Regions from separate parts of the Amycolatopsis keratiniphila genome, predicted to be linked through region 1. Evidence: riboswitches for the same ligand, from Rfam matches in the RefSeq annotation. Region 1 holds a riboswitch; the other holds the start of a gene.

Region 1 (15,163 bases):
TTCACCGAGGGCCGGGCCAAGACCGCCGAGTTCGTCCTCCGGCTGCTTTCCGCGACCGCGTCCCGTTCTCCGAGACTGAGTTGTTTCGGGCTTCACGAATGGGCAATGGTTTACCGGGAATCGGCGAATGAGGTTCGCCACTCACAGCTTCCGCTCCGGCTCGGTTCTGCCGGGACCGACGGCGTCGTCGAGTCGCTGGAGATCCGATGCGGACATTTCGACGCATTCCGGTTCTTCACCGAGCCCGCCCGGCCGCTCAACAGCCTGCGGCCGGCGCGGGAGGACCAGGTCGACTTCGAGCAGCCGGGCTGCCTGCACGCCAACATGGACTTGTTCAAATGGGCGTACAAACTCGACCCGTTCGTCCCCGCCGAGCTGGTCGGGGACTGCTTCGAGCTGGCCGCGGACATCCGCGAGCTGGACATGCGGGCCAGCCCGTACGATCTGGCGTCGTTCGGGTACTCGCCCGTGCGGATCGAGACCCCGGAAGGCCGCGCCGCGTACGCCCGCGCGCAGGCCGGTTTCGCCCGCCGGGCCGCGCCGCTGCGTGAGCACCTGATAGCGCATTGCCAACGACTCCTGAGCGAGTTAGGGAAAGTTCCCACGACACGCGGAAAACAACTGTGAGTCGTCGCATTCCCCGTAACATCCTCCCCTGTTAGAGTGATAACGGTTTGATTGCATACGCAGCGCGAGCGCGCACGTTTCGAAAGGACAACGATGGGGCGACACAGCGCGGTCGAGGAGCCGGTGCCGCATCCCCTCGACCCGCCGAAGCGGCCTCAGGGTCGCGGTGAGGCGACCGGTTCGCACCGGATCGTGGGGAAGAAGGCCCCGCGGCGGCGGATCGCCAAGTGGCCCATCGCCTGCCTGGTCCTCGTGGTCCTGGTCGCGATCGGCGTGCTCGGCTGGAACTGGGCGGACGGCGAGCTCAACACCCGCGCCGAAGCCCAGGCCAAGGCGTGCAGCGCCGGCGACACCCCGATGCGGGTCATCGTCACCCCCAGCATCGAGAAGCCGGTCCGCGCGGCGGCCGAGCGGTGGAACAACGCCGCGACCGTGGTCCGCGACCACTGCGTGATCATCCAGATCGACGCGCTGTCCTCCGCGTCCGTGCTCGACGGCCTCGTCGGACGGACCAACCTCGACTCCATCGGCGGCCTTCCCGCCGCCTGGATCCCCGAGTCCTCCTACTGGGTGACCGAGCTGAACACCGCCAAGCCCGAGCTGGTCGGTTCGCCCGCCCAGTCGGTCGCGACGGCGCGTTCGGCCGACTATCCGCTCGTCGGGCTCGCCGGCAAGACCATCGACGAGGTCCAGATGCGCGCCGCGCAGACGTTCCGCCAGTACCTTCAGCAGCCCGCCCAGCAGGCCGACTTCGCGGCCGCGGGTATCAAGGCCACCTGAGGCCCCGAACCACGGGAAAGGCCCCTTCGCCGCTCGGGAAGGGGCCTTTCCCGTACCTCGTGAGTGGTGAGGCCGGCGTGCGCGCAGCCGTGACTCGCGTGATCAGACACGTAACTCGCGTGATTGAACACCGCACTCGGGTGTTCGGCGCCTGATCACGCGAGATCGGTCTCTGATCACGCGTGTTCGGTCTCTGATCACAAGGAGAAGGTGTCCGGGTCCGGGCCTGTGCGCGTCCCGTCGTCGAACTCGGCGAGCGCAGCGAGGTCGTCTTCGGCGAGTTCGAAGTCGAAGACGTCGAAGTTCTCGCGGATCCGGGACGGGGTCACGGATTTCGGGATGGAGACCGTGCCGAGCTGCAGATGCCAGCGCAGCACGAGCTGCGCCGGGCTCTTGCCGTATTTGGCCGCGAGGGCGGTCAGCGTCGCGTCCGAGAGCAGGGATCCCTGCGCGAGCGGGCTCCACGCCTCGGTGACGATGCCGTGCTCGGCGTGGAACTCCCGCAACGCCTTCTGCTGAAGCCGGGGGTGCAGCTCGACCTGGTTGACCGCGGGCACGATCCCGGTCTCGTCGAACAGCCGCCGCAGATGCGGCACGTGGAAGTTCGACACCCCGATGGCCCGCGCCCGGCCGTCCGCGTAGAGCTTTTCCAGCGCCCGCCAGGTTTCGACGTACTTCCCGCGGGCGGGCATCGGCCAGTGGATCAGGTACAGGTCGACGTGGTCCAGCCCGAGCTCCGCGAGGCTCGCGTCGAACGCCCGCAGCGCCTCGTCGTAACCGTGGCCCGGATTCGGCAGCTTCGTGGTGATGAACAGTTCGTCGCGGGGTACTCCCGCCGAGCGGATCGCCTCGCCGACACCGGCTTCGTTCCGGTACGACGCGGCGGTGTCGATGCTGCGGTACCCGGCCTCGATGGCGGTCCGGACGACCTTGGCCGTATCGGCTGCGGGCACCTGCCAGACGCCGAAACCGAGCTGGGGGATGGCTACCTCGTTGTTCAGGACGACGGAAGGCACGGCCATGGAAGGGAAATCCTCACTGGGGTCTGCGGCAGGGCTTCTTCCCCCGCATCATTCCATCCCGCGCGCGGCGTACGCGCGCAAATACTCCGCCGTGTCCGCGTCGGCCGGGAAGAAGGACTCGATCACCAGCTCGGCGACCGTGACGTCCAGCGGCGTCCCGAAGGTGGAGACCGTGCTGAAGAACGTGAGTTCGGCGTCCTCGTGCCGCAGTTTCAGCGGGACGAAGATGTCACCCGGCCCGGGGACCTCCACCTCGGGAACGGGATCCGCGCACGGGTAGGTGAGCAGTTCCTCCAGCAGCTCGGTCAGCATCGGGTCGGCGGTCTGGATCACCTGCCGCCGCAGCCTGCCGAGCAGATGGGCACGCCACTCCCCCAGGTTCAGCACGTACGGCGCCATCCCGTCCGGATGCAGTGTCACCCGCAGGACGTTGACCGGGGGCGCCAGCAAGGCCGGCGAGACCAGGCCGGTCATAAGCGAGATGCTCGCGTTGGCGTCGACCAGGTTCCACCAGCGGTCGACGACGGCGGCCGGGTACGGCTCGTGGCCCGTCATCAGCTGGCGCACCGCCTTGCGGACGGCCGCCAGCTCCGGGGCGGCGAGCCCGGTTTCGGCGTACGCGGGCGCGTACCCCGCGGCCAGCAGCAGCTGATTGCGTTCCCGCAAGGGCACCTCCAGATGTTCGCCGAGCCGCAGCACCATCTCGCGGCTGGGCTTGGACCGGCCGGTTTCGACGAAGCTCAGGTGCCGAGTGGAGATGTCCGCCGAAATGGCGAGATCCAGCTGGCTGATCCGGCGGCGGTCACGCCATTCACGGAGGAGTTCCCCGACGGGGCGGCCCGCGCTCACTGTGGTCGTCACGATCACGAACCTACGGGCCCGGGTGCCGCGCCGCCATTACCTCCCGCGTAATCGACGGGACCCGCCCCCGGCCGACAGAGTTGCGGCATCGGTTACCCCACAACGAAACGAGGAGACACCATGTCGGACATCCAGCGCGTCGCCGAGCAGTACATCGCCGTGTGGAACGAGACCGACGCGGACAAGCGCCGCGCCCTGATCGCCGAAATCTTCACCGAGGACGCCGCCTACACCGACCCGCTCGGCGCCGTCACCGGCCACGACGGTGTCGACGGCTTCATCGCCGGCGCGCAGGCCCAGTTCGCGGGGCTGAAGTTCAGCCTGCCCGCGGCGCCCGACGCGCACCACGACATCGCGCGATTCCAGTGGTACCTCGGCCCGGAGGGCGCGGAGGAGCCGCTGGCGATCGGTTTCGACGTCATCACCGTCGAGGACGGACGGATCAAGCAGGTGCTGGGCTTTCTCGACAAGATGCCCGGCTGACGATCACGCGAAGGCCTCCGGTGGCGGACAGGAGCAGACGAGGTTGCGGTCCCCCGCGGCCCCGTCGATCCTCCGCACCGGGGGCCAGATCTTCGACGCGGTGAACCCGGCCGGGAACACCGCGATCTCCCTGCTGTACGGACGATCCCACTCGCCCGCGAGACAACGCGCGGTGTGCGGGGCGTTCCGCAGCGGGCTGCCCTCCAGCGGCCACTCCCCCGCGGCGACCTTCTCGATCTCGCCGCGGATCGCGATCATCGCGTCGCAGAACCGGTCGAGTTCGCCGAGATCCTCGCTCTCGGTGGGCTCGACCATGAGCGTCCCCGCGACCGGGAAGGACATCGTCGGCGCGTGGAGCCCGTAGTCGGCCAGCCGCTTGGCGACGTCGTCCACGGTGACGCCGGTCCGTTTGGTGAGCGCGCGGAGATCGAGGATGCATTCGTGCGCGACCAGGCCGTCGTGCCCGGAGTACAGGACCGGGTAGTACTCGGCGAGCCGCTTGGCGACGTAGTTGGCGTTCGCGACCGCGGTCAGCGTCGCCCGCTTCAGGCCCTCCGCGCCCATCATCCGGACGTAGGCCCAGGAGATCGGGAGGATCGACGCGCTCCCCCACGGCGCGGCGCTGATCGGCCCCACCCCGGTGGCCGGGCCCGCGTCCGGCTGCAGCGGATGGTTCGGCAAGTACGGCGCCAGATGCGCGCGGACCCCGATCGGGCCGATGCCCGGTCCGCCGCCACCGTGCGGGATACAGAAGGTCTTGTGCAGGTTCAGATGGGAGACGTCCGCGCCGAACTTCCCGTACTGCGCCACCCCGATCAGGGCGTTCAGGTTCGCGCCGTCGACGTACACCTGGCCGCCCGCGTCGTGCACCAGCGCGCAGACTTCGCGGACGGTGTCCTCGTACACGCCGTGCGTGGAGGGGTAGGTGATCATGATCGCGGCGAGGTCGTCCGCGTGCTCGTCCACAGTGGACTTGAGGTGCCCGAGGTCGATATTGCCCTCGTCGTCGCATTTCACGACGACCACGCGCATCCCGGCCATGACCGCGCTGGCCGCGTTCGTCCCGTGCGCGCTGGACGGGATCAGGCAGACGTCACGGGCGGCGTTCCCGCGTTCGCGGTGGTACGCGCGAATCGCCAGGAGACCGGCGAACTCGCCCTGGCTTCCGGCGTTCGGCTGCAGGGAGACCGCGTCGTAGCCGGTGATCCCGGCGAGCCACCGCTCCAGATCCTTCACGACGGTGAGCAGACCGGCCGCGTCCTCGGCGGGCGCGAACGGATGCAGCCCGGCGAACTCGGGCCACGTGATCGGCTCCATCTCGGCCGTGGCGTTGAGCTTCATCGTGCAGGAGCCCAGCGGGATCATGCTCCGGTCGAGCGCGACGTCCTTGTCGGACAACGCCCTCAGGTACCGGAGCAGCGCCGTCTCCGAGCGGTGCGCGTGGAAGACCGGATGGGTCAGGTAGTCGCTGGTGCGGCGCAGATCCGGCGGGAAGCCGTCCGCGGTGTCCGCGTCAAGCGAGTCCACATCGGACACCGCGACCCCGAACGCCTTCCACACCAGGGAAAGATGCTCACGGGTGGTCGTCTCGTCGCAGGCGACGGCGACGTGGTCGGAGTCCACGAGCCGCAGGTTGACCCCGAGTTCCCGTGCCGTACCGACGATCCCCGCCGCGCGGCCCGGGACGGAAACCGTGACGGTGTCGAAGAATTCGCAGTGCACGACGTCGACACCGCTTTCGGCGAGGCCCGCCGCGAGCACCGTGGCCATCCGGTGCGCGCGGTTCGCGATGGCGCGCAGCCCTTCCGGGCCGTGGTACACCGCGTACATCGACGCGATGACCGCCAGGAGCACCTGCGCGGTGCAGATGTTGCTCGTCGCCTTCTCGCGGCGGATGTGCTGTTCGCGGGTCTGCAGCGCGAGCCGGTACGCGGGCGCGCCATCGGCGTCCTTCGAAACCCCGACCAGCCGTCCGGGCAGCTGCCGTTCGAGCCCCTGCCGGACGGCGAGGTACGCCGCGTGCGGGCCGCCGAAGCCCATCGGGACGCCGAAGCGCTGCGTCGATCCGATCGCGACGTCGGCGCCGAGTTCACCGGGAGGCCGCAGCAGGGTCAGTGCGAGCGGATCCGCGGCCATCACCACGGCCGCGCCCAGCGCCTTGACCTCGGCGATGGTGTGCTCCCATTCGCGGACGACCCCCGAAGCGCCCGGATACGACAGCAGCACGCCGAAGAAGTCGCCGCCGAGCCCGAGTCCGGTGATGCCCTGGGACAGGTCCGCGGTCACCAGGTCGATGCCGAGCGGTTCGGCGCGGGTGCGCAGCACCTCGATCGTCTGCGGAAGGGTGTCCTCGTCGACCACGAACCGGTTCGACTTCGCCTTGCCCGCCCGGCGGACCAGCGTCATCGCCTCGGCCGCGGCGGTCGCCTCGTCCAGCATGGACGCGTTGGCGATCGGCAGGCCGGTCAGGTCGGCGACCATGGTCTGGAAGTTGAGCAGCGCTTCGAGGCGCCCTTGCGAGATCTCCGGCTGATACGGCGTGTACGCGGTGTACCAGGCCGGACTCTCCAGCACGTTGCGGCGGATCACCGGCGGGGTCACGGTGTCGTGGTAACCGAGGCCGATCATCTGGACCATCGGCCGGTTGCGCGCGGCCAGCGTGCGGAGTTCGGCGAGCGCCCCGGTCTCGGTGGCGGGCGGCGGCAGGTCGGGCGGGGTCGCGGACTCCCGCAGCGACGCGGGGACGGCCCGCTCGGCGAGCTCTTCGAGGGAGGCGACGCCGACGACGTCGAGGATGCGCGCGAGCTCTTCGGCATCGGGGCCGATGTGCCGGTCCGCGAAGGGGGTTCCGGATTCGAGAGCGGCCAGTGACACGGGCTCCATCGGGGACCTCCCAAGACGCGGGGGTGGGGCCGGGACGGATTGTCCTGGCCCTCCCCACTCTGTCCGTACCCCCGAGGGGGCGCCTGAGAGTTTCGCCCGAGTGTTGAGCCGGGCTTGCACCGTCGGCGGGGCCGCCAGGCTGTGACCTGGCGAACCACTTTCCAGAGGCGTCTCTTCCGCGCGGTCCAGGGTGCCTGAGAGGTTCCGGGGAGGACTTGCTCCTTCGGCGCCGAGCTCAACGGTTATCGACTCGGTCTCTCCCGCGCGGATTCGTCGACCGCGGAAGTGAGCCTACCCTGCCGCTCCCGCGGCCTCATGATCAGCCGGTGCGTCGCGCGTTACGGCGCTGCGTGAGCTCGTCCGGCGTGACCGTTTCGATCACGCCGCCGTCGGCCCGCTCGGCCGGGAACTCGTGGATGGTGCCGCTGATCTCCTGCATCGCGCCGCTGACCGCGATCCCGAAGACGCCCTGCCCGCCCTGGAGTAAATCGACGATCTCTTCGGGCGAGGTGCACTCGTAGACGGTGGTGCCGTCCGAGAACAGGGTGACCTTGGCGAGGTCGCGGACGCCACGCAGGCGCAGGTGGTCGACGGCGACGCGGATGTTCTGCAGGGAGACGCCGGTGTCCAGCAGCCGCTTGACCACCTTCAGGACGAGGATGTCCTTGAACGAGTAGAGCCGCTGCGAGCCGGAACCGTGCGCCGTGCGGATACTCGGCGCGACCAGCTTCGTGCGGGCCCAGTAGTCGAGCTGCCGGTACGTGATCCCGGCGATCTGGCAGGCGGCGGGACCGCGGTAGCCGACGAGTTCGTCCGGAAGGGAAGAGTCGGGGAACAGCTCGCCCTGCTCGCCGTCAGCGACCGGAACGAGCGGCTCTTGAGGGCTACCAGCCTCGACCACGCCATGCCTCCCCTCGCCCGACCTGGCGGCCGGCGAACAAAGCCGCGCGGACCCACGGGAGTCCGCACCGGAGTTCCTCGTCAAGACGAATGCCCCAGACATCCGAATCACACCTTGGCGATTCACCTTCATTGACGGTAAGCGCGTCCGGCAAACCGGTCAACGCGACGCGCGGTCGGCCTCAAGCTCTTCTTGAGGCTTGTCGAGGACAGTCCCCCGTTCGGCCGCATGCTTGCCGGATTTACTCGGCCGTGTTAATTTTTACTCATGCAAGTAAATCCCTCCACCCAGAGTGCCCTGCAAGAGGTCCAGGCGGAGCTGGGGCTGTCGGTCACCGAGGCGGCCCGGCGGGCCCAGATCGTCGGGGCCGCGATCGCGACGATCGCCGACTTCGGCTACCACAAGACGTCGTTCGCGAAGATCAAGGAGCGGGCCGGGCTGTCCAGCACCCGGATCATCTCCTACCACTTCACCAACAAGGCCGGCCTGATGCAGGCCGTGGTCACCACCGCCACCGGGATGAAGGACAAGTTCCTCGAAGAGCGCATCGAGGGCACGACCGACCGTGCCGGGCTGCTGCGCGGCTACATCGAGGCGGAAATCGCCTTCCTCGGCTCGTACCCGGAACTGGTGCGGGTCATGGTCGAGATGGCGTCCAGCGGCTCGGACGCCGAGGGCTGGTTCATGTCGGCGCCGCTCGTCGAGGAGTTCCGGACCGGGCGGCTCGAACGTCAGCTGCGCCAGGGCCAGCAGGAAGGCGCTTTCGGCGACTTCGCGGCGGACGTGATGGCGTTGTCGATCGCGCAGGCCATCGACGGCGTCGCGGCGAAGTTCGCGGCGGATCCGAAGCTGGACCTGGAGCGGTACGGCCGCGAGCTGGCCGACCTGTTCCTCAAGGCGACCGCGGCCTGATCCGCATTCAGAGGACTAAACGCGTACGAAAGAAGGGGCGGCACCGGCAGGCGCCGCCCCTTCGGTCAAGTTCCCGGGATCAGGTGTCCGCGCCGCGGAAGTCCTCCGGTGAGACCGAGTCGAGGAACTCGCGGAACTTCTCGACCTCGTCCTCCTGCTCGTCGGGGATGATGAGGCCCGCTTCCTCCAGCACCGCGTCGACGGCGTGGATGGGCACCCCCACCCGCAGCGCCAGCGCCACCGAATCGCTCGGCCGCGCCGAAACCCGGATGTCCCCGTCGAAGACCAGTTCCGCGAAGAACGTGCCTTCCTTCAGGTCGGTGATCACGACCTGTTCCAGCTCACGGCCCAGCGCGCCGATGACCTCCTTGAGCAGGTCATGGGTCAGCGGACGGGCCGGGCGGACTCCCTGCTGCTCCAACGCGATGGCGGTGGCCTCCACCGAGCCGATCCAGATCGGCAGGTAACGCTCGCCTTCGGTTTCCCGCAGCAACAAGATCGGCTGATTCGCGGGTAGCTCCACCCGCACGCCGACGACGCGCATCTCGCTCATCGGGCTTCGCCTCCCTCTCGTGCGCACGGGCCGCAACGCTTGTCTCGACGACCAAGCGACGGTAGTCCCGACGCTACCCGTCTTCCGAGCGCTGTGCTCGCTGTCTCCGACATTCTCGGTTCGCCCGTGGCAAACCCGACTCTCACGGTACGGCATAGGGTGCCGAACATTCAGGCATTGACAAGTGGCCTCACAACGGCTCCCGGTCCCCTGGAACCGTTCAACCGCCCGTGACAGCCCGTATTCCGGCCTTCACCAAGAGCGTGTGCAACGCCACGGTCAAGGCCGCGAGCTCCCGGACGACCTCGTCGCCCCTCGCTTTGGCGTCCTCGTCACGATGCCGATACACCGGGGTCACGATCTGCTCCAGCAGGCCGACCTCGCGGTCGGCCGCCGCCCGGAAGGCACGCAGATGTCTCGGCTCGATACCGAATTCGGTCATCGCCTTCACGGTCTTGGCCACGAGGACCGCGTCGGGGTCGAAGAACCCCGCCGCACCTGGGCGCACCAGACCGTATTGCCGCAGCTCAGCCAGGGTGGCGGCGTCGATGCCGGCCTGGCGGAGCAGATCTTCCTCGGTCAGCCTGATCTCGCGATCGGTCTCGAAGTCCCCGGGGGACGGCAGTCCGCCGTTCTCCCCGGGGGCTTCGAGCGAAACGAGTTTCCGCGGCAGCCTCGGCATCGCCGCTTCCGGCGCGGCACCCCGATCCGCCGCGTCCAGCTGTTCCTTGATGACCTTCAGCGGCAGGTAGTGATCCCGCTGGGCGGACAGGACGAACCGCAACCGCTCCACGTCCGCCGGAGCGAACTGCCGGTACCCCGACGGGGTCCGGCCCGGCTGGACCAGACCCTCCGCCTCGAGGAACCGGATCTTGGAGATGGTGACATCGGGGAAGTCGCCGCGCAGCTGTGCCAGCACGGCCCCGATGCTCAACCCATCGCGCTGCGACGCATCCCGATCAGGCCGCCCGGCCGCCGTCACCGTGCCCCCTGGCCCCCGGATCCCGGGCCGGTCAGGAAGACCAGGCGGAACTTGCCGATCTGCACCTCGTCGCCACCGGCGAGGACGGCCTGGTCGACCGGCTCGCGGTTGACGTAGGTGCCGTTGAGGCTACCGACGTCGATGACGACGAACTCGCCGCCCTCACGGCGGAACTCGGCGTGCCGCCGGGAGACCGTGACGTCGTCGAGGAAGATGTCGCTGTCCGGGTGCCGCCCCGCGCTGGTGGTGTCGCGGTCCAGCAGGAAGCGCGAACCCGCGTTCGGGCCCCGCTTGACGACCAGCAGCGCGGAACCCGCGGGCAGCGCGTCCACGCCCTGGACGGGGGCCTCGGCAGCCGGAGGAGCCTCAGTGCCTTCGACGTCGGCCAGGAAGTCGGCCCGGAAGACAGAAGTCCGCTCCGGAGACTGCTCCGGGGGAACGCCGGGCCCGTCGTTCGTGCTCACCTGAGCTCTCCTAACGCATGTGTGTTGCCACTACTCAAGAACGTGTGGAGGTCAAACGTACCGTGCCTGATCGAATCTCCGGCCCGCGGCTCCCCCTTGTCTTCCCGAAGGGCCACGGCCTGCGGCTATTCCTTGATCAGCGCCTGATACGCCTCGGCCTCCAGCAGGGATTCCACCGAGCTCGCGTCGTCGAGACGGAGCTCGATCAGCCAGCCCTCGCCGTACGGGTCGCTGTTGATCAGCTCGGGCGACTCGGTCACCGCGTCGTTGACCGCGACCACCTCGCCGTCGAGCGGGGCGAACAGCTCCGAGACGCTCTTGGTCGATTCGACCTCGCCGAACGCGTCGCCCGAACCGACCTGCTTGCCGACCTCGGGCAGTTCGACGAACACGACGTCACCGAGCTGGTCCTGGGCGTACTCCGTGATGCCCACGCGCACGAGCCCGCCGTCGCGCACGGAGACCCACTCGTGCTCCTCGGTGTACCGCAGTTCTTCTGGAGTGGACAACGCCGCTCCCCTTTCTGATGCCCTCACTCGAAACCGACGCGCGCAGTTTCGCATCCCGCCGGGTCACGCGCCCGGCGCCTCCCGCAAGGCGCGCACGGTCTGGACGATGTACAGCACGCCCGAATAGACGTACAGGACCGCACCCCACGCCGTGAAGGCGTAACCGATCGGCCGGGCGATCGCGGCGATGTCGGACCCGCCCTGGGTGAGCAGCAGGAACGGGAAGGCGTACATCAGCACGAAGGTGGCGCCCTTGCCGATGTAGGTGACCTCCGGCGGGGCGAACCCCCGGCGGCGCAGCAGCAGGACGCAGACGCCGAGGACGGCCTCCCGCACGACCAGCGGGACCACCAGCCACCACGGGATGATGTCGCGGATCAGGAAGGCGATGAGGGTCGCGAGGATGTAGAGCCGGTCGGCGGCGGGGTCGAGCAGCTGGCCGAGCCGCGACATCTGGTTGAGCCAGCGGGCGAGTTTGCCGTCGAGCCAGTCGGTGAGCGCGCTGAACACGAGCAGCGCGAGCGCCCAGCCGTCCTCCTTCGGGCCGAGGAGCAGCCACAGGAAGACCGGCACCCCGGCGAGCCGGAGGATCGAAAGCATGTTGGGGACGTTCAAGGCCTGCCGCAGCAGGGAAGGCTCTTCGCTGGTCACGCTCGGTTCGGGGGGCGTACTCACCCGCTCAGCCTAGCCAGCGGCGGCAGGTCCTCCCGCGTCAGCTGGCCCGGGTGTGCGTCCAGCCGCGGCGTTGCAGGTCCGCGCTGGTCAGTGCCACGGGCCTGCCTCGGTGGTCGGTGCCCATCCAGCGATGGTGGCCCGCCGAGTTCTCCAGGACGTACGGGCGGCCGCCACACCAGACGACGGTGCACGGGGCCGTCGGGGGAAGCTCCGTGCTCGCCGGTGCGGTGGCCTGGGGTGACGCGGGGTCGGTCTGTTCGTCGGTCTTCATCGCTCTCACGGTTTCGGTGACGGGGACTGGGACACGCCGGAGCGCTACTTTCCTTTTCGGCAGAACGGGGCCGCGCGTTAACGGCTCGGCGCCGGATTCGTCCGATCGGTTCGCGACGACAGCAGGGTGTTGCCGCGCCGTGAACGGCATATTAATTGTCCACAGTGGACAGTGATTGGGCGGTCCTCGCGTATCGCGGCGGCGCGGCCGCGATAGCCTCCCGCGAATCGAACGTGGCTCAATGCCACGACATCGGGCCCGGCCGGGTCAGAATGGGCCGGCCACGACCGGCCGACGAAAGGATCGCCTTGCCCGTCTCGACGACCACGGGAACGTGGCGGCGCCTGTTCGCGGTCTGTGCCGTCGCCGGAACGCTCGCCGCCTGTTCGGGCGAAGCTCCGCCACCGCCAGTCACTTCGATGTCGGTCTCATCGCCCGCGCTCTCCTCGAGCGCGTCCAGCGTGTCACTGCCGCCGATCCCGTCCCCAACCGCGCCGAGTCCGTCCGCCGCCCCGACTTCCGCCCCCGCACCGAAACCCGCTGAACCGGTACAGGGTTCCTGCGGAACGGTGACCGCGGCGAGCGGGCTGACCCTGCAGGTGCTCAACGGGCCGGGTGTCTCGTGCGCGGACGCGACCGGGATCGTCGATTCGTTCCACAAGAGGATCGCCGGACGTCAGTCCGCGGGCTCGGACGAGCCGGTCAGCGAGACCGTGGACGGCTGGCTGTGCGTCTCCGGCGCTCCCGCCGCCCAAGGTGGCACCAGTTGCAGCAAGGGCGAGCAGAACGTGTTCGCCGCCGTCGTCCCCGTCGAATGAACCATCCCCGAGAAGAAGGGCCCATGAAGAGCCTCGCCGTGCTTCCCGCCGCGCTCGCCGTCGTCCTGCTGAGCGGTTGCGGCGCCGATCCCGCGCCCGCGGCCGCGCCGCCGCCGTCCTCCCCCGCTTCCACGCCGGCACCCGCCGGAACACCCTGCGGCGAGATCGCCGGACTTCAAGGCGCGAAGAACAAGGTCGTGGCACGCGGGAAAACCGACTGCGGCGAAGCGACACAGGTGCTCACGGACTACTTCGCCAAGCTGACACCCGCCGAAGCGGCGTCGCCGCAAGGCCCCGGGCCGGTGGTGATCGGTGCCTGGACCTGCGGCAGTGGACCGAACGATCCGGTGACGAGCTGTTCGACCGAGGACGACCGGCAGATCGACGCCACCAGGAGCTGAGCACGGCCGGCGGCGTCACTTCCCGCGAAGCCGCCGGTACAGGACGCCTAGCCCGATCAGCATTCCGAACAGGACCAAGCCGACGAGCGCGACGACCACCAGGCTCAAGACCCGCGAAGTCTTCGACCGGTAGGCGAATCCGTCACCGGCGAAGATCCTGTCGCCCTCCGCGACCCTTTCACCGTCGATCCTCCCCTGACCGGTGCGCCCGTCGTCGAACCGCCACCCGGTCTCGCAATAGGGAAACCGGCCGCTCATCGGCGGCCCTTCCTCGACGCATCCGGAGACGGCGGTGACCGTGACGTCCTCTCCGGTGTTCAGCTCGCGCACACGGTCGCCGAGGGCTCCCCCGGTCACCCACAACAGGAAGACGAGCGGGATCCCGCCCAGCAGCATCTGCCAGAGAAACCTGGAAGTCCCCGGTCCACCTGACAAGAAAGTCCCTTCTTCCCGACCGTTCCAGGCTATTCGCCAAGGCGACGGAGCGGCACGGGATTTGTACCCACCCCCTTGCCGGCCGAAGTAAGAGTCGTCTAGACTCAAACTATGCTCACCAGGGAAGACGCCATGAAGGCGGTCGAGGACGCGGCCGACCCGGCCGCGCTGTTCGCCCGCCATCGCTACCGCGAACTGGCGGCCGTGCTCCACCCCGACCGCAATCCCGGCGACGCGCGGGCCCACCGCGCGGCGGCCATGCTCAACCGCCTCCACGACGAGTGGAAACGGTCCCGGCGTCAGACGGTCACCACGGCGACGTCGGCGTACACGCTCGTCGCGCCGCACGCGGTCGGCAGTGTCGCCACGACCTACCGGACCACCGGCCCGCATCTGGTCAAACTCGTCCGCGATCCGGCGCTCAACCCGCTGATCCACGCCGAATGGGAGGCGTTGCGCGCACTCGACGGCTTCACCGAACGGCACCGGTGGCTGCGCCCCTATTACCCGCGGCTGCTCGACACGTCGGGCCCCGTGGCCAGGGGCGATCGGGCGTTCAGCGTCCTCGATCCGCTCGTCGACGGCTTCCTCACCCTCGCCGACATCGGGAAGGCCTTCCCCGGCGGGCTCGACGGCCGCGACTACGCCTGGATGCATCGTCGCCTCCTGCGTGCCGTGGCAGGCGCGCATCGGGCGGGCGTCGTCCACGGCCACCTGACAGCGGACAACGTGCTCGTTCATCCGGCACAGCACGGCATCGTCGTCGTCGGATGGTCCTTCGCCGTCGAAGACGGTGCGCTTCCGCTGGCGGCCGACAAATCCGTCCACTACCCACCGGAAGTCCACAAAGGACTGCCGATGACCGCGGCCACCGACGTCCACATGCTCCACAGCTTGATGCTGGAACTGCTGGCACCGGACGAAACCCGTCAACGCCAGTTCGCCGAGGGATGCCTCCAGGACATCCCGGCACACCGGCCCGAGGCCGTCGATCTGCTCGACGAGTACGACGAACTGCTCGCCGACCTGTACGGCCCCCGCACCTTCCGACCGTTCATCATCCCCGAGACAGGAGCCTGACCATGGGACACGGACACTGGGACGACAACGCCTACGCCGCCGCGAAGACCTTCCGCGCGGCCAAGGGCGAGGACGACTTCGGCTACACCGCCGATCTCCGCTCCAAGCCCGCGAAGGAATGGAAGGTCGCACCCGCGCTCGACCCGTTGAACGCCGTGCGGGAATGCCGGGATTCGGCCGACCACACCGATTCGACGCCGATCGCGGTGCTGTTCGACGTCACCGGGTCGATGCGCCGGGTGCCGCGGATCATGCAGGGCAAGCTCGGCAAGCTGCACGGTCTGCTGAAGCGCCGGGGCTACCTGGCCGACCCGCAGGTGCTGTTCGGCGCGATCGGCGACGCCGACAGCGACCGGGTTCCCTTACAGGTCGGGCAGTTCGAATCGGACAACCGGATGGACGAGCAGCTGCGCACGATCTTCCTCGAAGGCGGGGGCGGCGGGCAGAAGAGCGAGTCCTACGAGCTGGCCGCGTACTTCATGGCGCGGCACGTCGTGACCGACGCG
Region 2 (15,163 bases), 2.7 Mb from region 1:
TGGAGTTAGCGATCCCGCGCTCCCTGGCGAAGCGCCGCTGCGGGGGCAGCCTGTCGCCGGGCCGGAGCCTGCCCGCCTCGACGTCGGCGGAGATCTCGTCCGCGACTATCCGGTAGTCCTCCATGCCGCCCTTCGATCGCACCGAGCGCATTCACGCGATTGCACTCGGGATGATGCCATCGAAGCACGTCGTGAGCCGACTGCGACCTACGGAACACCACAACAGCGGCCTCCTAGGTTAGCCTAACCTGCGTGGAGACCGTGGAAACCCTCACCGAGCAGAGCACGACGTCCCGTCTGCACGCGGACGCGCTGACGCTCGCCTACGACGGCCGGACCGTGGCCGAAGACCTCGGGGTGGTCATCCCCGACCGGTCGTTCACCGTCATCGTCGGGCCGAACGCCTGCGGGAAGACGACCCTGCTGCGCGCGCTGGCGCGGATGCTCAAACCGCGCAAGGGTTCGGTGTTCCTCGACGGTCAGGTGATCAGCTCCTTCCCCGCCAAGGAGGTCGCCCGGCGGCTCGGCCTGCTGCCGCAGAGCTCGATCGCGCCCGACGGCATCACCGTCGCCGACCTCGTCGCGCGCGGCCGGTACCCGCATCAGCGCCTGCTGCGCCAGTGGTCCCGTGAGGACGCCACCGTGGTCGCGGAGTCCATGCGCGCCACCGGCGTCGACGACCTCGCCGAGCGGCTGGTCGACGAGCTGTCGGGTGGTCAGCGTCAGCGCGTGTGGATGGCGATGGCCCTCGCGCAGGAGACCGATCTCCTGCTGCTCGACGAGCCGACGACCTATCTGGACATCGCACACCAGATGGACATCCTCGATCTGTGCGCGGAACTGCACCAGCAGCAGGGCCGGACGCTGGTCGCGGTGCTGCACGACCTCAACCACGCCGCCCGCTACGCGACGCACATGATCGCGATGCGCGGCGGAGAGGTCCTCGCGACCGGCGCGCCCGAAGAGGTCGTGACCGCCGCCAACGTCGAAAAGATCTTCGAGCTGCCCTGCCGGGTCATGCCGTGCCCGGAGACCGGCACCCCGCTGGTGATCCCGAAAGCCGGACGCCGCGCCGCCTGATCGCCTCGGAGTAGGTTGGCGGCGGAGGTGCCATGTCACAGCAACTGTGGTCCGAAGTGGACGACTATCTGTCCGGGGTTCTCGTCCCGTCCGACGCCGCCCTCGAAGGCGCGCGGAAGGCGTCGGACGAGGCCGGGCTGCCGTCGATCGCCGTCGCGCCGAACCAGGGCAAACTGCTCAACCTGATGGCGAGGATGATCGGCGCCCGGTCCATCCTGGAGATCGGCACGCTCGGCGGATACAGCACGATCTGGCTCGCCCGCGCCCTGCCGCCGCAGGGCAGGCTCGTCACCCTCGAATACGACCCGAAGCACGCCGAGGTCGCGCGCGGGAACATCGACGCGGCCGGGCTCGGCGGGCTGGTCGACGTCCGGGTCGGCAAGGCGCTGGACCTGCTGCCGTCGGTCGAGGGTCCGATCGACCTGGCGTTCATCGACGCCGACAAGGCCAACAACCCGGCCTACTTCGAGGCGTCTCTGAAGCTCGTCCGGCCCGGCGGCGTGATCGTGGTCGACAACGTCGTCCGCGGTGGCGCGGTGACCGACGCCGCCAGCGAAGACCCGAACATCCAAGGGATCAGGCGGCTGCACGAGATGATCGCCGCCGAGCCCCGCGTCGACGCGACGGCGATCCAGACGGTCGGCAGCAAGGGCTACGACGGGCTGACCGTCGTGCTCGTGAAGCCCTGACGGAACCGCCTCGGTCCAGTGGGTCGTGAGTGGCGTTTCGGGTTAGAACACGAATCGCCACTCACGACCCACTGGACCGAAGCATCACCGCGGTGCCGTCGTGGCGGGACGCGGCTCGGAACCGTCCGGCCACCGCGCCGGCTGTCCTCGATGGACACCGTTCATGAAGCGCTGCCACATGTCCGCCGGAAGTGTCCGGCCGGTCAGTTTCTCCCCGGCGGCGTCCCGCAACCGGCGCGGCTCGTCGGAGCCGACCCACACCGCGGTCGCGAGCTGCGGTGTGTACCCGACCGCCCAGCCGCCCGCGTTGTCGTCCGTCTCGTTGAACTGGAAGTCACCGGTCTTCAGCGCCGCCGGACGATCCTTCAGGCCGGTGGCCAGCACCTGGCTCATCGTGCCCGCGATCCGGCGGCTCAGCGCCTCGTCGCCCTGGAACGCGGGCGTCTTGTCCGACGGCCGTTCCCACACGACTTCGCCGTTCTCGTCCCGGATCTTCGACACCAGATGCGGCGTGGCGCGCATGCCGCCGGCGGCGAAGGTCGCGTAGGCACCGGCCATGTCACTGGGGCGTAAGGGATACCGGCCGACCGCGATCCCCGGCCCGATCAGGAATCCGTCCTTCTCGCGCAGGGTCACCGCGCCGTCGACGGACTCGGGGATCCCGGCCGCGCGGGCGCCTTCCCGGACCGCTTCGGCGCCGAGCTTCTTCGCCAGGTCGACGAACGGGCCCTGAGCACCCCGCCCCATCGCCTCGCGCAGCGTGCACTTCCCCGTTTCACCGCACTGGTCCTGGAACTCGAAGGTCTCGCCGAGGAAATCCACCGACGCGGGTGCCTTCAGCGGTTCGTCCACGTTCACCCCCCGTTGGAGCCCGGCGGCGAGGATGAGCGGCTGAAAAGCCGTGCCGGTGCCGTACGGGGTGCCCGCGTAGTCGTGCACGCTCCAGCCACCGCCGTTGTAGGCGCGAATGGCCCCGGTCCCGGGTTCGACGGCGACCAGCGACGCGCGGAAGTGCTCCGGTTGCCCCTTCAACCGCTCCTTGACCGCCTTCTCGGCTTCGGCCTGGGCACGTGGATCGATGGTCGTCTCGACCTTCATCGCGCCGCCGCGGAGCCGGTCGAGCGGGTAGCCGACCTGCTCGAGTTCGGCGAGGACCTGCTGCTTGATGTGGTACTGCTCGTAGGTGACGCGACCGGCGCGGGTCTCCGACGGCGCCTGGATCGCGTCCTCCGGATAGGTCATGGCGACCGCTTCGGCCTGGCTGACGTAGCCCCGCGCGACCAGTTTGTTCACCACGTAGGACCAGCGCTTCATCGCATGCTCGTGGCTGGAGGCGTACGGGTCGTGCACCGAAGGCGACTGGATCATCCCCGCGAGGAAGGCCGCTTCGCTCCAAGTCATCGAGTCGTCGAGCTTGCGGCCGAAGTAGGCGTTCATCGCCGAACCCGGGCCGTAGGTACCGCGGCCGAACGAGATGATGTTGACGTAACTTTCGAAGATCTCCTTCTTGGTCTGCTGCTGGGTGATCTTCGTGGCGAGCACGAGTTCGGAGAACTTCCGCGTGAGGGTGGCGTCCTCGTTGCCGGTGGACTTCTTGATGTACTGCTGGGTGATCCCTGAGCCGCCGCCGACGCCGGTCACCAGCGCGCGGCCGAGCCCGGTGAGATCGAAACCCTCGTTGTCCCAGAAGGTCGGGTCCTCGGTCGCGATGATCGCGTCGCGCAGTTTCGCGGGGACGGCGTCGTAGGGCACGAACAGCCGGTCGCCGCCGGGCGGGATCACCTTGAGCAGTTCGGAACCGTCCGCGTTCTGCAGGACGACGGTCTTGTCGAGGTCGGCGAGGACCTCTTGCGGGCTGCGGACGTCGAGCAGGACGTACGCGAGCCCGAACGCGACGACCGGGATGCCGATCACCAGGCCGAGCGTCCAGGCGGCGATCTTGCGCCACCTGCGCTTCTTCCCTTTCGGCTCCGGGGTGGCCGTGGTCTCCGACTCGGGTGCGTCTGCCTCATCCGGGTTTTCCACGCCAGGTTAGACGCCCGAACGAGTGAAAAGGTTGTGGGAAAGTCACCGAACTGCCTCCTGTTCATGACTTGAAGAATTCTTCATTTGATAATGTGCTCAGATGCCCGTCCCCCTATATCAGGCCAAGGCGGAGTTCTTCCGCATGCTGGGCCACCCGGTCCGGATCCGCGTGCTGGAGCTGCTCGCCGAAGGCCCGAAGGCCGTCCGCGAACTGCTCGCCGAGATCGAGGTCGAGGCCTCCAACCTCTCTCAGCAGCTGGCCGTCCTGCGCCGGTCGGGAATCGTGACCTCGACCCGTGAGGGTTCCACGGTCGTGTACGCGCTCGCCGGCGGCGACGTCGTCGAGCTCCTGCGCGCGGCCCGGCGCATCCTCACCGAGCTGCTGGCGGACCAGAACGCCTTGCTCACCCAGCTGCGCGACGCGGAGTGACGCCATCGATCTCACGCACGCGCTGCTGACCTCAAGCGAGGAACGCGCGAAGCAGTGACGCGGTCCCTTCGACGTGTTCCGTCATCGCCCGGCGGGCCGCCTCGGAGTCCCCGGCGAGGATCGCGTCGACGATGGCCTCGTGCTGGGCGTTGGAATGCTCCAGGTTCGGTTCGAGCAGCGGGATCATGTCGAGCAGCTGGTTGACCCGCATCCGCGCGTCGGCCATCGCCGTGGTCAGCGAGCCGGACGCGGTGACCTCGGCGATCGCCAGATGCAGCCGCGAATCCTTGCGCCGGTAGTCGCCGACGTCGGCCGCCGCGGCCTCGGCGAGCGTGCTGGTCAGATGCTGGCGATCGGCCGGGCTGAGCGAACGCGAGGCCGCCATCTCCGCGGCGCCGGTCTCCAAGACGTGCCGGAGGCCGAGCGCGTCCTCCAGCGTGGCGTTGTCGACCTTCCGGCCGTCGGCGGCGGGCGGGTCGGGCAGGACGTCGTTGACGAACGTGCCGCCGTACCGCCCGCGCCGCGACTCGACGTACCCCGCGTCGGACAGCGCGCGGATGGCCTCGCGCAGCGTCACCCGGCTGACCCCGAGCCGCTCGGCGAGCTCACGCTCCGAGGGCAGCCGCTCCCCCGCGCCCACCACGCCCAGCCGGATCGCCTGGAGCAGCCTTTCGACGGTCTCCTCGAAGGCGTTGCCCGCGCGCACCGGGCGGAACAGCGCGTCACCCGCGTTCGCGACCGTGCTCGACTCCACTCTTCGAGTTTAGGCGGCCCGCAATTCGTCTCAGCACTCGATGACGTTCACGGCGAGGCCGCCGCGAGCGGTCTCCTTGTACTTCACGCTCATGTCGGCACCGGTCTCGCGCATCGTCTTGATCGCCTTGTCGAGCGTCACGACGTGCGAACCGTCGCCGCGCATCGCCATCCGCGCCGCGTGGATCGCCTTCGACGCGCCGACGGCGTTGCGCTCGATGCACGGGATCTGCACCAGCCCGCCGACCGGGTCGCAGGTCAGCCCCAGGTGGTGCTCGACGCCGATCTCGGCGGCGTTCTCCACCTGAGCGGGTGAACCGCCGAGGACCTCGGTGAGCCCGGCGGCGGCCATCGCGCTGGCCGAACCGACCTCACCCTGGCAGCCGACCTCGGCGCCCGAGATCGACCCCGTCTGCTTGAGGATCGAGCCGATCGCGCCCGCGGTGAGCATGAACGTCACGATGCCGTCGTCCGACGAACCCCGGATGAACCGCTGGTAGTAGTGCAGAACGGCCGGGATGATCCCCGCCGCGCCGTTGGTCGGCGCGGTGACGACACGGCCACCCGCGGCGTTCTCCTCGTTGACCGCCAGCGCGTACAGGCTCACCCAGTCCATCGCGTACAGCGGGTCGCCGACGCCGTCCTCCGCGAGCAGCTTCTCGTGCAACGCCTTCGCGCGCCGAGGCACCTTCAGCCCGCCCGGCAGCACGCCCTCGTGCTCGCAGCCGTTGCGCACGCATTCCGCCATGACCTGCCAGATCTCCAGCAGCCCTTCGCGGATCTCCTCGCGAGTGCGCCACGAAAGCTCGTTGCGCAGCATGATCTCGCTGATGGACAGCCCGGTGTCCTCGCAGTGCTTCAGCAGATCCGCGCCGGTGCGGAACGGGAACTCCAGCTTCGTCGAGTCCTCGACGACGACGGTGTCGGTCTCGTAGGACTCGTCGCGCACGAAGCCGCCGCCGACGGAGTAGTAGGTGCGCTCGCGCAGCACCTTCCCGTCGGCGTCGAACGCGCGGAAGATCATCCCGTTCGGATGTGCCGGCAACGACTTCCGCCGGTGCATGGTCAGGTCGGTGTCCTCGGTGAACACGATCTCGTGCTCGCCGCGCACCTTCAACCGGCAGGATTCGCGGATCGCCGCGATCTTGCCCGGAACGGTGTCGGTGTCGATCTCCTCCGGACGCTCCCCGGACAGCCCGAGCAGCACGGCCTTGTCGCTGCCGTGCCCGAACCCGGTCGCGCCGAGCGAGCCGAAAAGCTCGCTCTGGACGCGTGCCGTGGCGGTGAGGTCACCGTCCGCCGCCAGACCGTCCACAAAGGTCAGTGCGGCGCGCATCGGGCCCACCGTGTGGGAGCTGGAGGGGCCGATGCCGATCGAAAACAGGTCGAAGACGCTGATCGCCATTGATCTGCCCTCCTTCCTATCTGGCCAGCAGTGAGCTGGCCTCTTGGGCCGCGGGCCCTTCGGCGGCGAGATGGGCCAAATTCTCCGACAGCGCTTCGCCGCGGTGGGCCTTCGTCTGGGCGAAAAGGCGACCGGCCCGATACGACGAGCGTACGAGCGGCCCGGCCATCACACCAGCGAAGCCCATCGCTTCGGCTGCCTTCGAATGCTCGACGAACTCCTCCGGCTTGACCCAGCGGTCCACCGGATGATGCCTCGGCGAAGGTCGCAGGTACTGGGTGATCGTGAGGATCTCGCAGCCCGCGTCGACCAGGTCCTTCATCGCCGGAGCCACCTCCTCCGGCGTCTCACCCATGCCGAGGATCAGGTTCGACTTCGTCACCAGACCGGCCTCGCGGGCCTTCGTGATGACCTCCAGCGACCGCGCGTACCGGAAGCCGGGGCGGATCCGCTTGAAGATCCGCGGCACCGTCTCCACGTTGTGCGCCAGAACCTCCGGCCGCGAACCGAACACCTCGGCCAGCTGATCCGGATCCGCGTTGAAGTCCGGGATCAGCAGCTCGACACCGGTACCCGGGTTCAGCGCGTGGATCTGACGGACCGTCTCAGCGTACAGCCACGCACCGCCATCCTCCAGGTCGTCACGCGCGACGCCGGTGACCGTCGAGTAGCGCAAGCCCATGGCCTGCACCGACTCCGCCACCTTGCGCGGCTCGGTCCGGTCCAGCGCCTCTGGCTTGCCCGTGTCGATCTGGCAGAAGTCGCACCGGCGCGTGCACTGGTCGCCACCGATCAGGAAGGTCGCTTCACGGTCTTCCCAGCATTCGTAGATGTTGGGGCAACCGGCCTCCTCACACACGGTGTGGAGGCCTTCACGCTTGACCAGTCCCTTGAGCTCCGTGAACTCCGGACCCATGCGGGCCCGGGTCTTGATCCACGGCGGCTTCTTCTCGATCGGGGTCTGCGCGTTGCGGACTTCCAGCCGGAGAAGTTTGCGCCCCTCGGGGAGCGCGCTCATCGGTTGAGGTCCGCGTACAGCGGGTGCTTCTTGGCCAGCAGTTCGACCCGGGCGGACAGCGACTGGCGCAGATCCTCGTCGAAGTCCGGGCGCAGCGCCTCGGCGATGATGTCGGCGACCTCGGCGAAGTCCTCGGCGCCGAAGCCGCGGGTCGCCAGCGCCGGGGTGCCGATCCGCAGGCCGGAGGTGACCATCGGCGGACGCGGGTCGAACGGGACGGCGTTGCGGTTGACCGTGATGCCGACCGAGTGGAGCCGGTCCTCGGCCTGCTGACCGTCCAAAGTGGAGTTGACCAGATCGACGAGGACCAGGTGCACGTCGGTGCCGCCGGTCAGCACGCGGACGCCCGCCTCACTGCAGTCCGTGCGCGAAAGGCGGTCGGCCAGGATCTTCGCGCCTTCGAGCACACGCTGCTGGCGCTCGCGGAACTCCTCGCTCGCGGCGATCTTGAGCGCGACGGCCTTGGCGGCGATGACGTGCTCCAGCGGACCGCCCTGCTGGCCGGGGAACACCGCCGAGTTGATCTTCTTGGCGAGTTCCTGACGGGACAGGATGATGCCGCCGCGCGGGCCGCCGAGGGTCTTGTGCGTGGTCGTGGTGACGATGTCGGCGTAGGGCACCGGGCTCGGGTGCAGCCCGGCCGCGACCAGACCGGCGAAGTGCGCCATGTCGACCATGACCTTCGCGCCGACCTCGTCGGCGATGCGGCGGAACTCGGCGAAGTCGAGCTGACGCGGGTACGCCGACCAGCCGGCGATGATCAGCTTCGGCTTGTGCTCCTTGGCGAGGCGCTCGATCTCCTCGATGTCGACGATCCCGGTCTCTTTGTCGACGTGGTAGGCGACGACGTTGTAGAGCTTGCCCGAGAAGTTGATCTTCATCCCGTGGGTCAGGTGCCCGCCGTGGGCGAGGTCGAGACCGAGGATGGTGTCGCCGGGGTTGAGCACCGAGACCATGGCGGCGGCGTTGGCCTGCGCGCCCGAATGCGGCTGGACGTTGGCGTGCTCGGCACCGAAGAGCGCCTTCGCGCGGTCGATCGCGAGCTGCTCGATCACGTCGACGTGCTCGCAACCGCCGTAGTAGCGGCGGCCGGGGTAGCCCTCGGCGTACTTGTTGGTCAGCACCGAACCCTGCGCCTCGAGCACGCCCACCGGGGCGAAGTTCTCCGAGGCGATCATCTCCAGGGTCGACTGCTGCCGGTCGAGTTCGGCCGCGACGGCGGTGGCGACCTCGGGGTCCACTTCGGACAGGGCAGCATTGAACATCTCAGTTCTCCTGGGTCAGGACGGCGTACGCCTGGGCGTCGAGCAGGGCGGGCACGTCGCCGGACAGACGCACCTTCAGGAGCCATCCTTCGGCGTACGGGTCCGAGTTGATGAGCTCGGGGGTGTCCGTTGTGGCCTCGTTCACCTCGACGACCTCGCCGTCCACCGGTGCGTACAGCTCGCTGACCGACTTGGTCGACTCGACCTCGCCGAACACCTCGCCCGCGGTGACGGTGTCGCCGACCGAGGGGAGCTGGACGAACACGATGTCACCGAGCGATTCGGCGGCGAAGGCGGTGATGCCCACGGTGGCGACGCCGTCGGCGACGTTCAGCCACTCGTGTTCCTTCGTGTACTTCAGGTCCTGGGGGATGCTCATGAGAAAGGGGCCTTTCAGGCGCGGGAGTAGAAGGGCAGGGCGACGACCTCGACGGGCTCGATACGGCCCCGGATGTCGACGGAAAGCTCGGTACCGGGCTCGGAGTGCTCCCGGTCCACGTAGGCCATGGCGATCGGGTAACCCAGCGTCGGCGAGAGGGCACCGCTGGTGACCTCGCCGATCTCGGTGTCACCCGCCAGGACGGTGTAGCCGTGACGCGGGGCGCGGCGGCCGGAGCCCTTGAGCCCGACGCGCACGCGGGGAACGTCCTTCTTGGACAGCTCTTCGAGCGCGGCCTTGCCGACGAAGTCGCCCGGCTTCTCGAACTTGACCACGCGGCCGAGACCGGCCTCGAACGGGCTCAGCTGGAGGCTGAGTTCGTTGCCGTACAACGGCATTCCCGCTTCGAGACGCAGGGTGTCGCGGCAGGCGAGACCGGCCGGGAGCAGGCCGTGCGGCTCGCCCGCGTCGGTGAGGATGCGCCAGACGGCGGGCGCCTCACCGGCCGGGACATACAGCTCGAAGCCGTCCTCGCCGGTGTAGCCGGTGCGGGCGAGCAGGACGTCGTGGCCCTTCACGACGGCCGGGACGCTCGCGTAGTACTTGAGCGCGCCCAGGTCGGCGTCGGTGACGGCACCGAGGATCTCGACGGCCTTCGGGCCCTGGACGGCGATCAGCGCGACGTCCTCGGACTTGTTCTCGACGACCGCGTCGAAACCCGAGACCCGCTCGGCCAGCGCCTCCGCGACCACGGTGGCGTTGCCCGCGTTGGCCACGACCAGGAACTTCTCGTCGGCGAGCCGGTAGACGACCAGGTCGTCCAGCACGCCGCCGTTCTCGTCGCAGATCATCGTGTAGCGCGCCCGGCCCGGCTTGACCCCGGACAGGTTGCCGACCAGCGCGTAGTCGAGGGTGTCGGCGGCCTGCGGGCCGGTCACCTCGATCTCGGCCATGTGGGAGAGGTCGAACAGGCCGGCGGCCTCGCGGACCGCCTTGTGCTCCGCCAGTTCGCTGGAATAGCGGATCGGCATGGACCAGCCCGCGAAATCGGTGAACAGCGCACCCAGTCCTTTGTGGACTCCGTGCAGGGACGTCTCTTTCGACATCAAGTGCCTCAGTTCTCGTAGGCGTTGAGCGGCGGGCAGGAGCAGACGAGGTTACGGTCCCCGCGCGCACCGTCGATGCGGCGCACCGGGGGCCAGTACTTGGACTTGCGGTTCACTCCGGCGGGGTACACGGCCAGTTCGCGGTCGTAGGGCAGGTCCCAGTCGCCGACGAGGGTCTCCGCGGTGTGCGGGGCGTTGCGCAGCGGGCTGTTGTCCGCGGCCCACTTGCCCTGCGCGACGGCGTCGATCTCGGCGCGGATGGCGATCATGGCCTCGATGAAGCGGTCGATCTCGCCGAGGTCCTCGGATTCGGTCGGCTCGACCATCAGCGTGCCCGCGACCGGGAACGACATGGTCGGGGCGTGGAAGCCGTAGTCGATCAGGCGCTTCGCGACGTCGTCGACGCTGACGCCGGTCTCCTTGGTGAGCCCGCGCAGGTCGAGGATGCACTCGTGCGCGACCAGGCCGTCCTGGCCGGTGTAGAGCACGGGGTAGTGCTGGTTGAGGCGCTTGGCCACGTAGTTCGCGGCGAGCACGGCGACCTGCGTCGCGGCGGTGAGCCCGCCCGCGCCCATCATGCGGACGTACGCCCACGAGATCGGCAGGATCGACGCCGAGCCGTACGGGGCGGCGCTGATCGGGCCGACACCGGTCTCGGGGCCGGCCTTCTCCAGCAGCGGGTGGTTCGGCAGGTACGGCGCGAGGTGCGCGCGGACCGCGACCGGGCCGACGCCGGGGCCGCCGCCACCGTGCGGGATGCAGAAGGTCTTGTGCAGGTTCAGGTGCGAGACGTCGCCGCCGAACTCACCCGGCTTGGCGAGCCCCAGCAGCGCGTTGAGGTTCGCGCCGTCGACGTAGACCTGGCCGCCCGCGTGGTGGACGATCTTGGCCAGCTCGTCGATGCCGTTCTCGTACACGCCGTGCGTGGACGGGTACGTGACCATGATCGCGGACAGCGTGTCGCGGTTGGCCTCGACCTTGGCCCGCAGGTCTTCGAGGTCGACGTTGCCCTCGTCGGTGCACTTGACCACGACGACGCGCATCCCGGCCATCACCGCGGAGGCGGCGTTCGTGCCGTGCGCGGACGACGGGATCAGGCAGACCTCGCGCTCGGTCTGGCCGTTGGCGTGGTGGTACGCCCGGATCGCGAGGAGGCCGGCGAGCTCGCCCTGGCTGCCCGCGTTCGGCTGCAGCGACACCTTGTCGTAGCCGGTGACCTCGGCCAGCCAGCTCGACAGCTGCTCGACCAGCGTGTGGTAGCCCTCGGCCTGGTCGGCGGGGGCGAACGGGTGGATCCCCGCGAACTCGCGCCAGCTGATCGGCTCCATCTCGGTGGTGGCGTTGAGCTTCATCGTGCAGGAGCCGAGCGGGATCATGCCGCGGTCGAGCGCGTAGTCCAGATCGGACAGTCCGCGCAGGTAGCGCAGCATCGCGGTCTCGGAGCGGTGCGAGTGGAAGACCTCGTGGGTCAGGTACTCGCTCTCGCGGCCGAGGCCGGAGGGCAGCGCCTGGGCGCTTCCGGCCTGGTTTTCGATCCCGAACGCGTTGAGCACCTTGGCGATGATCGCGGGCGTGGTGACCTCGTCGACCGCGATGCGGACGTGGTCGGCGTCGACCGGGCCGAGGTTGATCCCGTTCTCGCGCGCGACCGCGACGACCGCTTCGGCCTGTCCGGGCATCCGGGCGAGGACCGTGTCGAAGAAGCCCTCGTGGACGACCTCGACGCCACCCTCGCGCAGCGCCCCGGCCAGCCCGGCGGCGAGCTCGTGGACGCGGGTCGCGATGCGCTTGAGGCCGTCCGGACCGTGGTAGACCGCGTACATCGCGGCGAGCACGGCAGGCAGGACCTGCGCGGTACAGATGTTGGAGGTGGCCTTCTCGCGGCGGATGTGCTGCTCGCGGGTCTGCAGGGCGAGGCGGTACGCGGGGTTGCCGTCGGCGTCGACCGAGACCCCGACCAGGCGGCCCGGGAGCGAGCGCTCGAGCCCGGCGCGGACGGCCATGAACCCGGCGTGCGGGCCGCCGTAGCCGAGCGGGACGCCGAAGCGCTGGGTGGAACCGGCGGCGATGTCGGCGCCGAACTCACCCGGCGCGGTGATCAGCGTGAGGGCGAGCAGGTCGGCGGCGACGGTGTACAGCGCGCCGGCGGCCTTCGCGGTCTCGGAGATGGCGGAGTAGAAGCCCGCGCCGCGCAGCACGCCGGAAGCGCCCGGGTACTGGACGACGACGCCGAAGAACTCCTCCGGCAGGCCGGTGAGCAGGTCGCGGACCTCGACCTCGACGCCCATGGCCTCGGCGCGGGTGCGGACGACGGCGATGGTCTGCGGCAGGCACTCGGCGTCGAGGACGACCTTGTTCGACTTCGCCTTCGACGCGCGTCGCATCAGCATGACGGCCTCGGCGACGGCGGTGGACTCGTCGAGCAGGGAGGCGTTCGCGGTGGCGAGACCGGCCAGCTCGGAGACCATGGTCTGGAAGTTGAGGAGGGCTTCGAGACGGCCCTGCGAGATCTCCGGCTGGTAGGGCGTGTACGCCGTGTACCAGGCCGGGTTCTCCAGCACGTTGCGGCGGATGACCGCCGGGGTGACCGTGTCGTGGAAGCCGAGGCCGATCATCTGCGTCATCGGCTTGTTGAGCGCGGCGAGCGCGCGAAGCTCGGCGATGGCGTCCTCTTCGGACGCGGCGGGGGGAAGTTCGAGGTCGCGGGTGACCCGGATCGCGGACGGCACCGCGGCCTGCACCAGGGCATCGAGACTGCCGTAGCCGACCTCGGCGAGCATCTTGGCCTGCTCGGACTCCGAGGGGCCGATGTGCCGGTCGTCGAAGGACGTACTGGTCAAGGGAGCTCCTTGGGTCAGGCGCCGGATAGACCGGTGCGCTGGGAACTCCCCCTCTGTCATGGCACCTGAGAGTTTCACCACCGATGAGGGTGGCTTTCACCTTGGGTGAGGCGCACTTGCGCGCCTGCTTTCCAGAGTGGCCTCGCGTGAAGCGGTAGTGGGTACCTGAGAGATTCCGGGGAGTTTGCTCCTTCGGTGCCCCACCACGTTCGTGGGGGCTCTCCCGCTCCAGCTCGACGGCCCTGTCTGTAGTTGTGCGCACACCGTACCTGGCCTGTTCAGCGCGCGTCTACTCACCGCCGACGACGTCACTTGCGTGTTCGGAGCCGTCACTCGTGAGTTACGCCTTCAATCACGCGAGTGACGGCCCTGATCACGCGAGTTACGCGTTCTCCATCATCATCTCGGCGGTGATCGTGCCGCAGAGCTCGGCGCAGCGCCTCATCATGTCGGCCGCGTCGGCGAGCTCGGCGTCGCCGGTCTTGGCGCACTCGTCGGCGCACATGCGCATCATCTGGGAGGCGAGGCCGCACATCTTCGCGCACATGCGCATCATTTCGAGGTCGGCGATCATCGCGGAGCAGCGCATCATCATGTCGGCGCACATGCGGGACATGTCCGCGCAGGTCACCATCATCATCCCGAGCTTCGCGCCGCCCATCTCCATGCAGCGCGTCATCATCTCCTCGCAGCGGACGTGACACTCGTTGCACAGGTCGATGCAGTCACGCATGGCGGTGCTCATCTGCCGGGTCATGCTCTGGCCTCCTGGGTGGTCCTGGATGCTGGCTTCGCGTTCAGGACTACAGCGCAGGTCAGCGGGCCGCCATCCCAGCCACCGGGACGAGTGACGGTCAGCCCGGCCCGGGGTGAAAGGGCCCTTCACCGCATGAGACGAGGGGAAAGCGTCCTTCGGCCCCCAGTACCGAGCGCGACGGCCGGCCCGAGTACATGAAGGCCCCCTTCCTGTACCTAGGCGCAAGGAAGGAGGCCTTCATGTACTTCACCGCATTCAGAGGACTAAACGCGGGCCGGGGTCAGAGCGGGGTGACGTAGGCGCCCGAGATGCCGCCGTCCACAAGGAACTGCGAAGCGGTGATGAACGAGGCGTCGTCGCTCGCCAGGAACGCGACCGCGGCGGCGATCTCCTCCGGCTCCGCGAACCGCCCGACCGGCACGTGCACCAGCCGCCGCGCGGCCCGCTCGGGGTCCTTCGCGAACAGCTCCTTGAGCAGCGGCGTGTTCACCGGACCCGGGCACAGCGCGTTCACCCGGATGTTCTCCCGCGCGAACTGCACGCCCAGTTCCCGGCTCATCGCCAGCACGCCGCCCTTGGACGCGGTGTAGGAAATCTGCGATGTCGCCGCGCCCATCACCGCGACGAACGACGCCGTGTTGATGATCGAGCCCTTCCCCTGCCGCTGCATATGCGGCAAGACCGCCTTGCAGCACAGGTACACCGACGTCAGGTTGACCTTCTGCACCTTCTCCCACGCGTCGATGCCCGTGGTGAGGATCGAGTCGTCCTCCGGCGGCGAGATACCCGCGTTGTTGAACGCGACGTCGACCGAGCCGAAAGTGTCCACAGTGGTCTGGAACAGGGCCTCGACCTGCTCGGCGTCGGTGACATCGGCCTGCACGAACAGACCGCCGACCTCGTCGGCCGCGGCTTTCCCGGTCTCGGCGGAGATGTCGCCGATGACGACCTTCGCGCCTTCGCTCGCCAGCCGCCGCGCGGTGGCGAGGCCGATCCCGCTGCTGCCACCGGTGATTACGGCGACGCGGCCTTCGAAACGCTGAACCATTATTCCTCCGTGCTGATGAAAACGTTCTTGGTCTCGGTGAAGGCATCGACGGCGTCCGGGCCGAGCTCCCGGCCCAACCCGGACTGCTTGAATCCGCCGAACGGCGTCCAGTACCGGACGGACGAATGCGAGTTGACCGACAGGTTCCCGGCCTCGACACCGCGCGCGACGCGGAAGGCGCGGCCGACGTCACGGGTCCAGATCGAGCCGGACAGCCCGTACTCGGTCCGGTTGGCCATGGTCACCGCGTCCGCCTCGCCGTCGAACGGGACCACGGCGACGACCGGGCCGAAGATCTCCTCGGAGGCCAGCGGATGCCGCAGGTCCGGCGGGGTGACGACGGCCGGCGCGAACCAGTACCCGGGGCC

The links. A riboswitch is a leader RNA that binds a small molecule or an ion and turns the genes downstream of it on or off. The one in region 1 is predicted to bind glycine.
Region 2: it holds a riboswitch for glycine, as region 1 does, so the genes downstream of both, gcvP (aminomethyl-transferring glycine dehydrogenase) here and gcvP (aminomethyl-transferring glycine dehydrogenase) in region 1, are expected to answer to the same signal.

The regions. Positions count from the first base shown of each region.
Region 1 is NC_021252.1:4,095,430-4,110,592, reverse strand. It holds gene AORI_RS59665 (3-methyladenine DNA glycosylase) at 1-627, shown strand, start outside; gene AORI_RS59660 (hypothetical protein) at 721-1,407, shown strand; gene AORI_RS59655 (aldo/keto reductase) at 1,605-2,429, opposite strand; gene AORI_RS59650 (helix-turn-helix domain-containing protein) at 2,478-3,296, opposite strand; gene AORI_RS59645 (nuclear transport factor 2 family protein) at 3,411-3,773, shown strand; gene gcvP (aminomethyl-transferring glycine dehydrogenase) at 3,777-6,656, opposite strand; glycine riboswitch at 6,828-6,929, opposite strand; gene AORI_RS59635 (MerR family transcriptional regulator) at 6,976-7,557, opposite strand; gene AORI_RS59630 (TetR/AcrR family transcriptional regulator) at 7,825-8,469, shown strand; gene AORI_RS59625 (bifunctional nuclease family protein) at 8,549-9,022, opposite strand; gene ftsR (transcriptional regulator FtsR) at 9,243-10,004, opposite strand; gene garA (glycogen accumulation regulator GarA) at 10,001-10,468, opposite strand; gene gcvH (glycine cleavage system protein GcvH) at 10,594-10,977, opposite strand; gene clsA (cardiolipin synthase ClsA) at 11,041-11,652, opposite strand; gene AORI_RS59600 (hypothetical protein) at 11,690-11,923, opposite strand; gene AORI_RS59595 (hypothetical protein) at 12,493-12,741, shown strand; gene AORI_RS59590 (hypothetical protein) at 12,765-13,142, shown strand; gene AORI_RS59585 (hypothetical protein) at 13,158-13,577, opposite strand; gene AORI_RS59580 (hypothetical protein) at 13,689-14,657, shown strand; gene AORI_RS59575 (hypothetical protein) at 14,660-15,163, shown strand, end outside.
Region 2 is NC_021252.1:6,822,870-6,838,032, forward strand. It holds gene AORI_RS71280 (aminotransferase-like domain-containing protein) at 1-124, opposite strand, end outside; gene AORI_RS71285 (ABC transporter ATP-binding protein) at 253-1,080, shown strand; gene AORI_RS71290 (O-methyltransferase) at 1,113-1,769, shown strand; gene AORI_RS71295 (transglycosylase domain-containing protein) at 1,854-3,794, opposite strand; gene AORI_RS71300 (ArsR/SmtB family transcription factor) at 3,895-4,224, shown strand; gene AORI_RS71305 (FadR/GntR family transcriptional regulator) at 4,256-4,978, opposite strand; gene AORI_RS71310 (L-serine ammonia-lyase) at 5,009-6,382, opposite strand; gene lipA (lipoyl synthase) at 6,399-7,400, opposite strand; gene glyA (serine hydroxymethyltransferase) at 7,397-8,665, opposite strand; gene gcvH (glycine cleavage system protein GcvH) at 8,667-9,044, opposite strand; gene gcvT (glycine cleavage system aminomethyltransferase GcvT) at 9,059-10,150, opposite strand; gene gcvP (aminomethyl-transferring glycine dehydrogenase) at 10,159-12,990, opposite strand; glycine riboswitch at 13,133-13,226, opposite strand; gene AORI_RS71340 (four-helix bundle copper-binding protein) at 13,373-13,747, opposite strand; gene AORI_RS71345 (3-oxoacyl-ACP reductase) at 14,028-14,795, opposite strand; gene AORI_RS71350 (aldehyde dehydrogenase family protein) at 14,795-15,163, opposite strand, start outside.